DNA from 3 places in the Bacillus nitroreducens genome. Region 3 is predicted to be linked to each of the others. Evidence: riboswitches for the same ligand, from Rfam matches in the RefSeq annotation. Region 3 holds a riboswitch; each other region holds the start of a gene.
What was found. Region 3 has a riboswitch for thiamine pyrophosphate ahead of thiT (energy-coupled thiamine transporter ThiT). Riboswitches for the same ligand answer to the same signal wherever they lie in the genome.
Positions count from the first base shown of each region.

Region 1 (4,290 bases), 2.2 Mb from region 3:
GTACTGCTTCTTCAGCCGTTTTGGCACCTGCCGTATTAGGTAGAAGTGTATATTTTGTTAAGTCTAACTGCTCTAAAAAATTCGGTTGACTTGCTTCAAATATATTCATTCTCCTAACCGCAAACGTTAAAATTTCAGCTTCTGAAACCTCTACTGCTTGTTTTTGAATGTCAAAAGATGGGTATTTTCCTGTTCCTAATAAAAGTCTAGAATTAAAGGTACGATTTGCGATTGTTAACATATTATCCTCCTCCTACAAATTGGACAATTTCAACGACATCTCCATTTGCAAGTTTTTTAGTTTTATAGTCATCTTTTTGAATAATATCTTCGTTTATTTCTACTATTGCAATTCGGTTTTGTAGCTCATAGTGGGCCAAAAGACTTTCTACTGAAGTCACCTCTTCAGGAAGTTCAACTTGTGTTCCATTAAGTCTTATCTTCATCTTCTCACCTCCTAAACCGTGGCTAGTTGCCTTCGGTTAATATGAAAGGCAGCAATCCACTCTTGTTTTACCTCATAATTGAGGATGAAATCACGAATCATTTTTCCTGTTGCAGGGGCCAGAAGGATTCCATTGCGAAAATGACCACATGCAATAAAAATCCCTTCCTCTTCAGGATGTCTGCTGATAAATGGATGTCCATCAAAGGTGGTAGGCCGTAAGCCAGCTGTAAAACCATGAAACCTCCAGTCGGAAGAGGAGGGGAGCATCGTTTTTGCTCTATTTATTAAGGCTTCAACACTATTTAGACTAATTGAATCGCTCCAGTCATCCTGTAACATCGTTGCTCCTATCACCAATTGACCGTTGTTTCTTGGTACGATATAGGATTTATCATAAAACAATGTATGGTGTAAAAGGGGCTTATCATGTTGAACAATGATGCTTTCTCCCTTTACAGGTGATAACTGTTCAGAGATTCTTAGATTCTCTAAAAGAGGATTACTGTAAACACCAGTTGCTATGACGACATGCTTTGCATAGAAATGACCTTTTGATGTCTTCACTTTATACTGATTATGTCCATTTTCAATTTCATGAACATGACAATATTCAAAAATTGAGGCTCCAAGAACTTGCGCACTTTTAGTAAAAGCTTCACATGTATTTTTCGGATTCACATTTACATCGTCAGCAATATGCGCTGCACCTATCACATTCTTAGAAATGTCTGGAACTAACAGGTTGACTTCGTAGTCATTTAACCAATTTACAGTTGGTTGTTTTAATAGAGATACTAGACTTTGCAGATCTTGTTCTGTAAATGCTAGTTTTAGAATTCCACCTGTTCGATAACCAATATCTATCCCACTCAGCTCATAAAGTTCGTCTTTTAATTGTTTGTATTCTAGCTGACTGGATCTAGCGAACGGGAAGAAGAGAGAGAAATCACCGTCACTTTCTGAATGAGCTCCAAGCATACCAGCCGCGGCTTTTGTTGTTTTTTCACCTAGTTGTCCTTCATCTATTAGGGCAACATCCATTTGTTCTTTTGTTAAATAATAAGCAATGGAGGAACCAATGATCCCGCCACCTATAACAACTACATCATAGTTATTTTTCATCCTGAATCGCCTCGCTGACTTTTTTTGTTAGAGAATGGGGGTCATCTGCTGCAAAAATAGCAGACATGAGCGCAACTCCGTCAGCACCAACCTCTTTGACAGACGGTAATGTTTCCAAGGTAATTCCGCCAATAGCGTAAACAGGGATGTTAAGTTCTTTTTTTATCTGACTAAGAGGCTGGATTCCATTTGGTGGCAACCCTTTTTTACTGTTCGTTTCAAAGCAGTGGCCGTAGATGACATAATCTGCTCCATTTGCTTCGGCTTCTTTAGCTTTTTCAACGGAATGAACACTACAACCCACTAGGATGTGCGGGTACCGTTGTTTGACCAGTTTGACAGGTAGACCATGTTCAGGTAAATGCACCGTAGGAATGTTCATACAAAGCGCTACATCAAGGCGGTCATTTACAATGATTTTTTCTTTCTTAACACCGTTGCTAAGTAAGGAATCGATAAGAGACACAATGTTTTGTACCGATTTTGACTTTTCACGGATTTGTACGTAATCAATCACATCTTTTATAGAAATGATTTTTTCAGCAAGCGCTTTTACAGATTGCTGATCATCTGATACAGCCATTAATTTCATTTCATTTCTCCTTTTGTCGAACACCTTGTATCGAAAAAAGGGATATGTTCGGTTAAGTACAACAAAAAACCACTCTCCGATGTAGGAAAGTGGTTGATATGTATATGTATAGCTATCTTACTTAACCACATCCCTACGCAGGTACAAGCCTGTTCAGGTAATGAGGGTTTCAAAGTAACTACTTTTTTCTCAGCCCTTATCAAGGGTTCCCCTAGTGAAAACACAAAATATTAAGTTATATAATAAAGTTAACACACTTTAATTAGATTGAAAAGGGATATGTTTCCAAGATGGGATTTATACACGATTAGAGTTGATAGATCCATAAATAGGTGACAAAAGACCTTGATTGTCCCATCTTTTTCAACTAAAATGAAGGAATCGAACAGATGGTCTGAATCTCTATTAATTAGATTCAGGCCTTGATTTTTCATGTAAGAAAGGAACAACTAGATATGAATTCATCCAAGTATTTTTATAGATTTCTAGAACCGATTTCTAAAGAATTAGCCTTTTTAGCTGGTGAATTAGAAAACTCCATCTTTTCAAGCCCCCGTACCATGCTTACCCATTCCAGGGTATTAATAGAAAATATCCTTCAACAAGTTATGGAATATGAAAAAATAAAAGAAAATCCTCGTATTACATTAAAGGAAAGGCTTACCATGTTAGAGAACGAGGGAATTCTTACAACAGAAATTAGAGATGCACTTCATGTGGTTCGTCAACTTGGAAATCAGGCTTCACATGACAAGAGAAAGTTTCGTTATTCGGAGGCACTACTATCATGGGAAGCCATTTACAAGATTGTTAGGTGGTATGTCGAAGTCTATACCTCGTATTCAATCAAAGTACCAGAATATCAGGATCCAACACCTCCGAAGGAAGAGCGTTATGACATTACTGAACTGGAGCTACGACTAAAATCATTAGAGGCTTTACTAGTCGCATCTATGAAAAAAGAGCCTTTAGGTAAAAAAACACAAAAAGAAGTGGCAATTACAAAAACTGTCGCTCCATCAAAATTAGCAGAGCCAGGATACACAGCAATTCGAACAATCGAATATAAAGGGGAGACACTTGAAATTCCTTATTTCTTACGTGATGCCTTTTTACTTCCCCAACGCTTTGATAAGTCCGAAACATTTCTAATACGATTGGGGGCAGAACAACAAGCTCGAATTATGAGTGAGTTGCCTAGCAATCTCGAAAATTTGCATAAACATGTAAAACGATTTAATGAAAACAATGATAAGCAATTATTTGAGGAACTTCGCCTCTTCATTGAAGAAGAGAAGACTCGCCGAAAAGTGATCCTTGAACGACCAGGAGAACTCTTTTTATTTTATAAAGCAGATTATATTATTCTAACGGATCAAATGAAGGATATCCCACTCACAAAGGAAGAATTCCTTGGTATACCAAACCTTATTAAACAATTAAATGAAGATGGTATTCATACTGTAGGACAACTTCCAAAGGAACTAGTGATTCTTGGAAAATACAAGAATGTAGGAATTATAAACGTGAAGAGATTGTTTGAGCAATTGAAAGGGAAATAGTTTTATAGACAAATGAATCTTAACAAAGATGATGTACCCAGTTAGGGTGCATTTTTTTTGACGCAGTACATTCGATTGGGTTGGGATGCATATTTGATTCCAAATTGATATCGTGTACAGTTCTTCTCATTAAAAATTCTTCAAATAAATGGGTGAAAAAAGAAGGATTCTCTTACTTTTTGACGAATTTAAAGGAACATCAGAGATGGGAGGATAAGACTAGCGTGGCGACATATATCGAAACATTACTATTAAATATGCTTTTTTTAGTTGTCTTTCTCATATTTATTCCTTATTTAATAAAATCAAATGGTAAAAATTTTTCTGATCAATTTAAAGAGATACTTCAACTTATTTCGGTCATAGTTGCCATGATTTCTTGTATGTTCTTTCCATTTCATATTGGTAATGAGATTATTATGGACTTGCGGACGATCGCAATTATGTTCGGTGGCTTATATCTTGGAAGCAAGGCTAGTCTATCGCTCGTTACCATATTCATCGTCATTCGACTTTATTTAGGAGAACTAGGAAGTGGCTTTTATGCAGCAGCACTTACAGGTATC
Region 1 is NZ_CAXHYI020000003.1:3,233,833-3,238,122, forward strand. Features, by position in the region: gene ACWPVE_RS19705 (thiazole synthase) at 1-241, opposite strand, end outside; gene thiS (sulfur carrier protein ThiS) at 243-446, opposite strand; gene thiO (glycine oxidase ThiO) at 458-1,570, opposite strand; gene ACWPVE_RS19720 (thiamine phosphate synthase) at 1,560-2,162, opposite strand; TPP riboswitch at 2,276-2,385, opposite strand; gene ACWPVE_RS19725 (DUF4145 domain-containing protein) at 2,618-3,724, shown strand; gene ACWPVE_RS19730 (LytS/YhcK type 5TM receptor domain-containing protein) at 3,949-4,290, shown strand, end outside.
Region 1: another riboswitch for thiamine pyrophosphate. It lies ahead of ACWPVE_RS19720 (thiamine phosphate synthase); the one in region 3 lies ahead of thiT (energy-coupled thiamine transporter ThiT).

Region 2 (4,290 bases), 1.8 Mb from region 3:
ACTTAAATACATGACAAGAGTGCTTATTCTTGGATTATGTATTGGCTTCGACTTTGATGTAAAAAAGTCATAATGGGCTTTATATTCTTGCCCTATTTTATAATTAAGGATTTGTAACCCTTCTCCATGTTCAGTGGGGATATTCATGATTTGCGAGATTCTTCTTTCAATCTTCGAAACGATATAATTTTCATTTTCATCTAAAAATGTACTGCTACTCGTCCTCATCTCATCTTCGATGGCATTCCTTATTTTAGATCGTTGCAGTTTTTCCTTAGATAGCCTCATTAACTCATCACATTCTTCATCACTTAAAACATTTCCTAATATGACGATTAATGGTTCTTCTAATCTAGCAATAATTTGTATTTCACGATCCTCAGTAATAATTCGATTCCCAACATGATTAAAAATCGTTGGTTCTTTTACCCTATTTGTTACATCCATTGTCAACTTTCATCAACCTTTGCTCTCTTAAATTTGTAAAAATGATAGATTGATATATAAACAGAAAGAATCTTGTATTCGCTTTCTTTTGTAACCTCCTGTTATTCAAGATGGATGATTGCTAAACTACTTTTTTAGCTTTTTTATTTTACACCCTGGAAAGTAAAATTTCTATTATTTTTTTCAATAAAAAGGAATTAAAATACTTTTTCTACCAATAATACAAAAGATTTTCCCCAAAAAATAATATAGATTACTGCAGCCCATGAACAAAAAATACCTCGAATGATTAATTGTATTTTTGCATAATGTGTAAAAAGCCGAATGGAGGTCATCGTTTGAGCAAATTCAGTCCAGAAAAGCTTTCTGTCGAATATTTGTATGGTGTGACTGCAACAGATTTCATCATGCCACGGTGTTATACACTTACTCACTCTGATTTCACTGGAGAAATATTTTTAACAATAGGACATCAATATGCGTGGAATAAAATTGGCCCAAATAGTGATGAGGTATTGGGGGAATGGTCCTCAAATAATAATGTCAACTTTCTCACTGTGTATGTTCATATTGATGAAGGGGAATATACTCAAAAGGAAGCCGCAAAACGCAACGAAATCTTTAGGCGTGAATTACCTCTAGCCTTAACTGCCATTCGATACGGAGATCGCTTCTTATTCAATACTTATCCCATTTTAAATTTCGCTCCAATCATCATTACCTTCATGTCCACTTACCCTCAATTTGCTAGAGTGGAGAATTGGGGGACTTTTCAGGATTACTCTATATAATTGTTTTGGAAGACTTGCGTAAGTTTTATGGATGTAAAAAAGAAACAGAGAATGTTGTATTCTTATGTTTCTTTTGTTTTTATTAGGACAGAGTTCCTAATCAGATCGGGATTCTGATAGAGTTTATAATTTTATGGGGTCTTTTGTCCAAATTGTTGTTGCATTCTGACAGGATTCATGATTTCTGGCTATTAGCTGTCCGAATTAGCGAACTTTTCTGACACAATCAATGATTTTGTGGATTCGTCTGTCCAAATCAACACGGGTTTCTGAAAATACTCTAGTTTTCCCGGACACTGTTTTGTCCGAATCACCATTTAATTTGACTCATTCTGATTTCTTGAAAAAGAATCAATACAAAAAAGGTTGCATCAATTTCTGATGCAACCTTTTTTGGTGTGATTAAAATATGTGTACAGTAGAGGTATTATGTACCTTTCTATAATTACAATTTAATCGGCCATTCCTCAATGTTCTCCGCCATATCCCAGAACATGTATTCATACATGCTAGTTTTTACGACGATTTCTTCAAGGACAGCTAAGTCTCGTTCTGGTTTTCCTTCAGCAATTTCATTGATTAGATTTTTGCAATCCTCTGCTAGTGCCGTAAATTCATCAGATGAATACATTTTCACCCAGTCACCATAGAATTCATGCTCGGTTGCTCCAGGCCATTTTACTAATTCTTTCCCGATAAAGTTATAGCTCCATGCGCACGCAAGTACAGCTGCAACCACATTTTCAACACCACCAAGTTGCGCTACGTTCAGCATATAGCTTGTGTATGAAGTCGTGGTTGAGGCTGGCTCAGTTTCCTCAAGTTCTTTATTCGTTATACCAAATCTAGCTGCATAGGAACGGTGAAGATCCATTTCGATTTCAAGCGTTCCATGTAAAAGATTAGCAAATATGGACATCGTTCTTAAATCAGGTGCTTTTGCACTCCCAAGCGCAAAAAGTCGACTATACTCGATTAGATAGACATAATCTTGCTTCATATAATGCTTGAATTTCTCCTTATCCAACGTACCATCGCCAATCCCTTTAACAAATGGATGCTCCAAATATGCATTCCAAATTGGTGCCACTCGATTCCATAAACGATCTGTAAATAAGCTACTCACTTTCATTTCCCCTTCCTTTATTGACATCAGGGAGAGAGGAAAAATAAAAACCCATCACTAGTCTCTAGAAATGGGTTTGGTTATATAAGTACAAATATATAAAAATACAAACTCCACTTCCCTACGCTAGTGTTACCTAGATCAGGTTCAAAGGGTCGATATTTCTACCTCTCAGCACTTTCATGCTCCCCTAGTCGAATTGATAGATTATTTAGTTACTAGATACTAGTTAATCATAGTAAGTAGAATAAAGCAAGCCAAGCAGTACACTCTCATTTACAGTGTTTGGAAATTATCTATCCTCTTTGCTCGCAATTGCATGACTTGGTTGACAGGGAGTAAGGTCAATTTCTATCTCTCTATCCTGAACCATCGAAGCTAGCAAACTTCCAACATATGGACCCATTGTCAGCCCAGAAGCACCTAAGCCAGTCGCAAGGAAAACGCCTTCAAGAGTATCTAGCTTTCCTATTATCGGTAAAATATCTGGTCCCATTGGTCGAAAACCAATTCGGATTTCTTCCAGTGTTCCATCATCTAAACCTGGTGCAACCTCCAGAGCTTCTGCTAGTACCTCTTTCACCCCACCAGCAGTCAATCGGTAATCAAATCCAGAACCAGTTTCTCTTGTCGCACCTGCGACGATTTTCCCATCATCAAATGGGACAATATAATGAGTTGACTGTGGAATAATAATCGGCCAATTCGCAGTATCCTTTCCTGGTAACCTGATATGAGCAATCTGACCACGCTGTGGCTTAATGTTTAATTCAATCCCAAGCGGTGCCAATAGTTTAGGAGCCCATGCTCCAGCAGTGATAAGGACTTTATCAGATAGTATTGTTTTATTTCCAACCTTAACACCCGTTACTTTACTGTTCTCAAGAACTAATTCGGCTTCACCTTCTATTAATTCAGCCCCCTTTCGTCGTGCAGCGCGATTGAGTGCATTTCGAAGTAAAGCACCATCTACTCTTGCGCCGCCCGATACAAACAAAGCCTCTAGGTTTTCATTAAGCGGCGGAAAGAGTTCCCTTGCCTGAGCCCCATTCAGACGAATAATATCGCCAATTTCAGGAGCATCTATCCGTTTAGCCTTCACTCTTCTTTCCATTTCATCTAACTGACTAGGGTCAGATGAAACACATAAAGCACCCACTTTTCGATAGCCGACTTCATCTTCGCCTTCTTCTTGCAAGTCAGCTATTAAGTTTTGATAGAAATTAAAACTATTTTTAGCCAGGTTATACCATGTCTCATTCTCTATATCTTTCATCCAAGGACATACAATTCCCGCACCGGCAGAGGTTGCCTTACCTTCTTGATTTTGATCAATCATCATGACTTCATGTTGATCTTTTGCTAGATGATAGGCTGCACTCGCCCCTACGATTCCTGTTCCAATCACAATAACTTTCATTCCACCACTCCTCCCTATTTCTACCACTATTTTACATACTACGATTCTATCTCATCAAGTCATCTCCTATATTAAAACTATTTACTCCAACATATTCGGACAATTCGATGTACATGATAGAATATTTGTAAAAAATAGGACCTTGATCAAACCGCAACGTGGTCAGGAGTTCGCAAAACTCTGTACAATTAGTGAAATGCTTATTGTGCGTTTGTTATCTACCGATTATCTTAAATCTGTATACTATTATATTGACTTTTTTACCTCTTATTAAAAGAGAAAGAAATCATATGACAACGAACCTTCCCTCCGTTCAAAAAAATGGCAACCCCAGTGATAGAACATCTTCACTTGGGTTGCCACTTCATTTTTATAAATACTTCGCAGTAACAGAACGTTCGCAATCTTTAAGTCCAGCTGGAGGTCCTTCGTATAAAATTTCGCCCCCGCCAGTTCCACCATCTGGACCGAGGTCAATAATCCAATCACTATTGCGAATGACATCT
Region 2 is NZ_CAXHYI020000003.1:2,903,682-2,907,971, reverse strand. Features, by position in the region: gene ACWPVE_RS18085 (2OG-Fe(II) oxygenase) at 1-447, opposite strand, end outside; gene ACWPVE_RS18080 (staygreen family protein) at 786-1,238, shown strand; gene tenA (thiaminase II) at 1,684-2,364, opposite strand; TPP riboswitch at 2,466-2,566, opposite strand; gene ACWPVE_RS18070 (NAD(P)/FAD-dependent oxidoreductase) at 2,657-3,784, opposite strand; gene ACWPVE_RS18065 (ATP-binding cassette domain-containing protein) at 4,155-4,290, opposite strand, start outside.
Region 2: another riboswitch for thiamine pyrophosphate. It lies ahead of tenA (thiaminase II); the one in region 3 lies ahead of thiT (energy-coupled thiamine transporter ThiT).

Region 3 (4,290 bases):
ATTTTCCTTTACTTCCTCTAGTAAACGCCCAACGCCTGAATCAATCTCGCTCGGGTTTAACACAATATATCCTTCTTTATGATTCATTTGTGCCACTTTTAAGATCCCAATAGATGCTCCTATCGCATCCATATCAGGGTATTTATGGCCCATTATGATGACTTTATCACTATCTAATACAATTTCCTTTAAAGCATGTGAAATCACGCGTGCACGGACTCTAGTCCGCTTTTCCATTGGATTCGTTTTACCGCCATAAAATTTGACCTTTCCATTCGGAAGTTTGATTGCAACTTGGTCTCCACCACGTCCTAATGCAAGGTCTAAACTTGATTGCGCGGCTATCCCTAATTCTGGGAGTGTCGATACACCTATTCCAATTCCAATACTTAGCGTTACTGCCACACTTTCCTTAGCTGTATTTTCTCTTACATCGTCTAGGATTGTAAACTTTGTTTTTTCTAGATTCGATAAGATTTCCTCATTCAACACGGCAATAAATCGCTCAGACGAGGTTCTTTTTAAAAATACACCATGCTCGTTTGCCCATTCGTTCAAAATGGATGTAACTTGACTGTTTAATGAACTCTTTCGTTGGTCATCCATTCCTTGGGTTACTTCATCGTAGTTGTCTAAAAAGATAAACCCTAATACGGTTCGCTCCGCCTCATACAATTGCACAATTTCCATTTGTTCGGTTACATCAAAGAAATAAAGCAATCGTTCTTCTCTCTTGATAATCACCTTATATTTCTGTTCATTTAATGTAATCGTGTCACTTTCAACTTCCTGCTGAATAAGTGGGACAATTAATTCCTCAATCTCATACAACGACCTTCCCACTAATGTGTCGGCATCAAGACAATTCGATAAATAGGCGTTGGCCCACTCAACCTGAAATTCATCATTATAGAGTAAGATTCCAATCGGCATTTCCATTAATGCCTCTTCGCCAACCTTTTTTAAACGATATGAAAGGGTCGAGATATAATGCTCCATTTCCCTTTTGAGATGTGAGTTTGCTTTATATAAATAATAGGCAATGATACCAAGGAGCAGAAAACTTGCTAACCCAATTATCCAGTGAAAATAAAAGAGAATGGCACTATATATACTTGTGATGGCAAGCAAAGCATATAAGGGATAGCGAAATAACTTCCTTTTGTAAAAGTCTGGCATGTAATTTTCAGCTCCTAAAGCTTTGTTTTACTTCTTTTTACTAATTCGATTTCGCAGTTGGAATCCTAAGTCAATTATACCTAAGATTCGTATAATATAAAGGAGAAATGGGGTTAAGATTGTCAATACAATCGGAACGGCTATTGTGATTCCTTTTTGATGACAGTAATAATAAATAAATGACAATCCTTGAATCACCATAAATAACTGCAAAATAAAAAAGAAATTTATAAAGGCGGTATATCCAAATGTGCCTATTTCCATTTCAACAAAGCTAATAAGTAAAATCAATAAATAATACCATAAAATACTTTTTGGAAAATGGATTTCACGAAACGGAGGGAATGGATTCATTTTCACTTGGAGGCGTATAAGTACAGGTTTAATCACCTTAACTTGAATGAATGCTAGAACCATCGCCATAAACACAAACATGCTTGGCATTAAGTACTGCATCATTTTAACAGACTCCTCAATTTGTGTGACGAGTTGTGTATTGGCTTCGCCCCCTGTTGCACCCATTATACTCTCGACGATCTCTAAAGATTCTCGTGAACTTTCAATAAGTACTTCATTAATGTCAATTTGTAACACACCTATAACAGTTATATAAAGAAGAACGAACGAAAACAAATAAGCCAAACAACTACCTAAGAAAAGCTCGATTCCATTTCTTCCTCTGTTGATCATTTCCCCTAATAGTATTCCTGTAACCCCAAACATAATCGTAAGTATAATTCCCATTACAAAACCTAATAAACCAGATAATAAAAAGGCTATTAGGAAAAAAAGCAATGACATTTTTATCCCATGCTTTACCGTAAACAGAATAAAAGGTAAGGGTAAAAGCACTACTAACACTGTTCCTATGAGTGGGATATATAAAGAGAGTAGTAACAGTGCACTGTATACCGCGAGTAGCACGGTCCCTTCTGTTATTAATTTTGTATTCTTCACCTTTTCACCTCAACTTAAATTAGAAAAGCTCTAAGCACACCCGCCTTATCAGCAACAATCATAAGCTTTAACCACAAGAGCTGATGGCTTCTAGAGCTAGACACAAAAAACAATCACTTTCTATTTTAAAGTTTTACTATCAAGTCTTCAACTTTCGAACTTCTGCGTAATTTATTACTTGTTCATTAACACATGCGATCTTTTTGTTTTACTTTTCCCTATTTTCGATTATGATAGTAGTGAATAATAAACGTAACCACAAGGGGAGCAATATTGCTGAGAGTGAACGTCCAAGTTCAGACCCTTCGAACCTGTTAGTTAACACTAGCGTAGGGATGTGGAGATATTCTGCGAGAACGTCTTTCTTTTAATAATTGTTCTCCTTTGAGGTTCGTTATTTTTTCAACTACTTCAAGGGGGATTTTTTTATGCGAAATACAAGATTACAAGCAATGATTGAAGCAGCTATTTTTGCAGCGTTAGCCCTAGTTTTAGATCTACTTCCATCCATTAAACTTTCTCCAGCCATATCTATTTCATTTGCTATGGTCCCTGTTTTTATTATTGCCTTAAGATGGGGTTTAAAAATAGGGATGTTATCTGGACTATTATGGGGATTACTTCAAATCGTATTCGATCCATGGATTGTGCACCCTGTTCAAGCTATTATGGAATATATCCTTGCCTTTTCATTCATTGGCTTAGGAGGAATATTCAAATCTATCGTACAAGAAAGTTTAACAAATGATCAAAAATCAAAAGCTATTTTCGCTATTACTTTTGCAATATTTATTGGAAGTCTTGCTCGTTATTTCTGGCACTTTCTAGCAGGTTTTCTCTTTATTGAATATTTTGCACCAGAAATTGAAAACCCAGCATGGTACTCCTTCAGCTTAAACGGGATTACAATGCTAGCTACATTCGCGTTATGTTCCATTATATTGTCTATCTTAACCATTGCTTCACCACGCTTTTTCATTCTTAAAAAATAGTTACTAAAGGAACCACATAAATGAATTATTGTGGTTCTTTTTTGTTAAAACAGCAATAAAAAAAGCGATGACCACATTGAAGGGTCATCGCCTTTTTTGGATATTATTCACCAGATACATATGGTAATAATGCCATTTGACGAGCACGTTTAATAGCAACTGTTAATTTACGTTGGTATTTCGCACTTGTACCAGTTACACGACGAGGTAAGATTTTACCACGTTCAGAAACGAATTTTTTAAGTAAATCTACTTCTTTGTAATCGATGTGTGTAATTCCATTAGCTGTGAAGTAACACACTTTACGACGCTTTGCACGTCCACCTTTACGTCCGCCTGCCATTTCTTTTTCCTCCTTCCGACAAATGTATATATTCGATTGACTTACAAGTTAGAATGGTAGATCATCATCTGAAATATCGATAGGTTGTCCATCATTTGCAAATGGATCTTGGTCTACTCTTGTAGGTCCTTGATTTTGATTTGGGTTCTGACTCTGTCCAAATGGAGAATAGCCACCTTGGCCACCGCCTTGGTTGCCTCCAAATCCACCTTGATTGCCACCATAGCCGCCTTGGTTACCGCCGCCATAGCCACCACCAAAGTTACCTCCACCGCTTCGTTGTTGGTCATTAGCATTCCTTGGTTCAAGGAACTGAACACTTTCTGCCACAACCTCTGTAACATATACGCGTTTGCCATCCTGTCCTTCATAATTTCTTGTTTGAAGACGACCATCTACACCTGCTAAGCTTCCCTTCTTTAGGAAGTTTGCAACATTTTCAGCTGGTCGGCGCCATACGACGCAATTAATGAAGTCAGCTTCACGTTCACCTGACTGATTAGTAAATGTTCGATTCACTGCAAGCGTAAAGGTTGCAACCGCAACTCCACTTGGGGTATATCGTAATTCAGGGTCCTTGGTAAGTCTCCCTACAAGAACTACGCGATTCATCATCAGAACCATCTCCTTAACAGGATATTGAAACAGAGTCTATACTCTCTAAAATTTCTTATTCTTCTTCTTTAACAATGATATGACGGATAATGTCTTCGTTGATTTTTGCTAAACGATCGAATTCGCTAACAGCTTCAGCGTTTGACATTACGTTAAGAATCATGTAGTAACCATCGCGGAAATCATTGATTTCGTATGCTAAAC
Region 3 is NZ_CAXHYI020000003.1:1,082,701-1,086,990, reverse strand. Features, by position in the region: gene ACWPVE_RS09225 (DHH family phosphoesterase) at 1-1,179, opposite strand, end outside; gene ACWPVE_RS09220 (YybS family protein) at 1,207-2,136, opposite strand; TPP riboswitch at 2,388-2,489, shown strand; gene thiT (energy-coupled thiamine transporter ThiT) at 2,565-3,128, shown strand; gene rpsR (30S ribosomal protein S18) at 3,232-3,471, opposite strand; gene ssb (single-stranded DNA-binding protein) at 3,520-4,086, opposite strand; gene rpsF (30S ribosomal protein S6) at 4,142-4,290, opposite strand, start outside.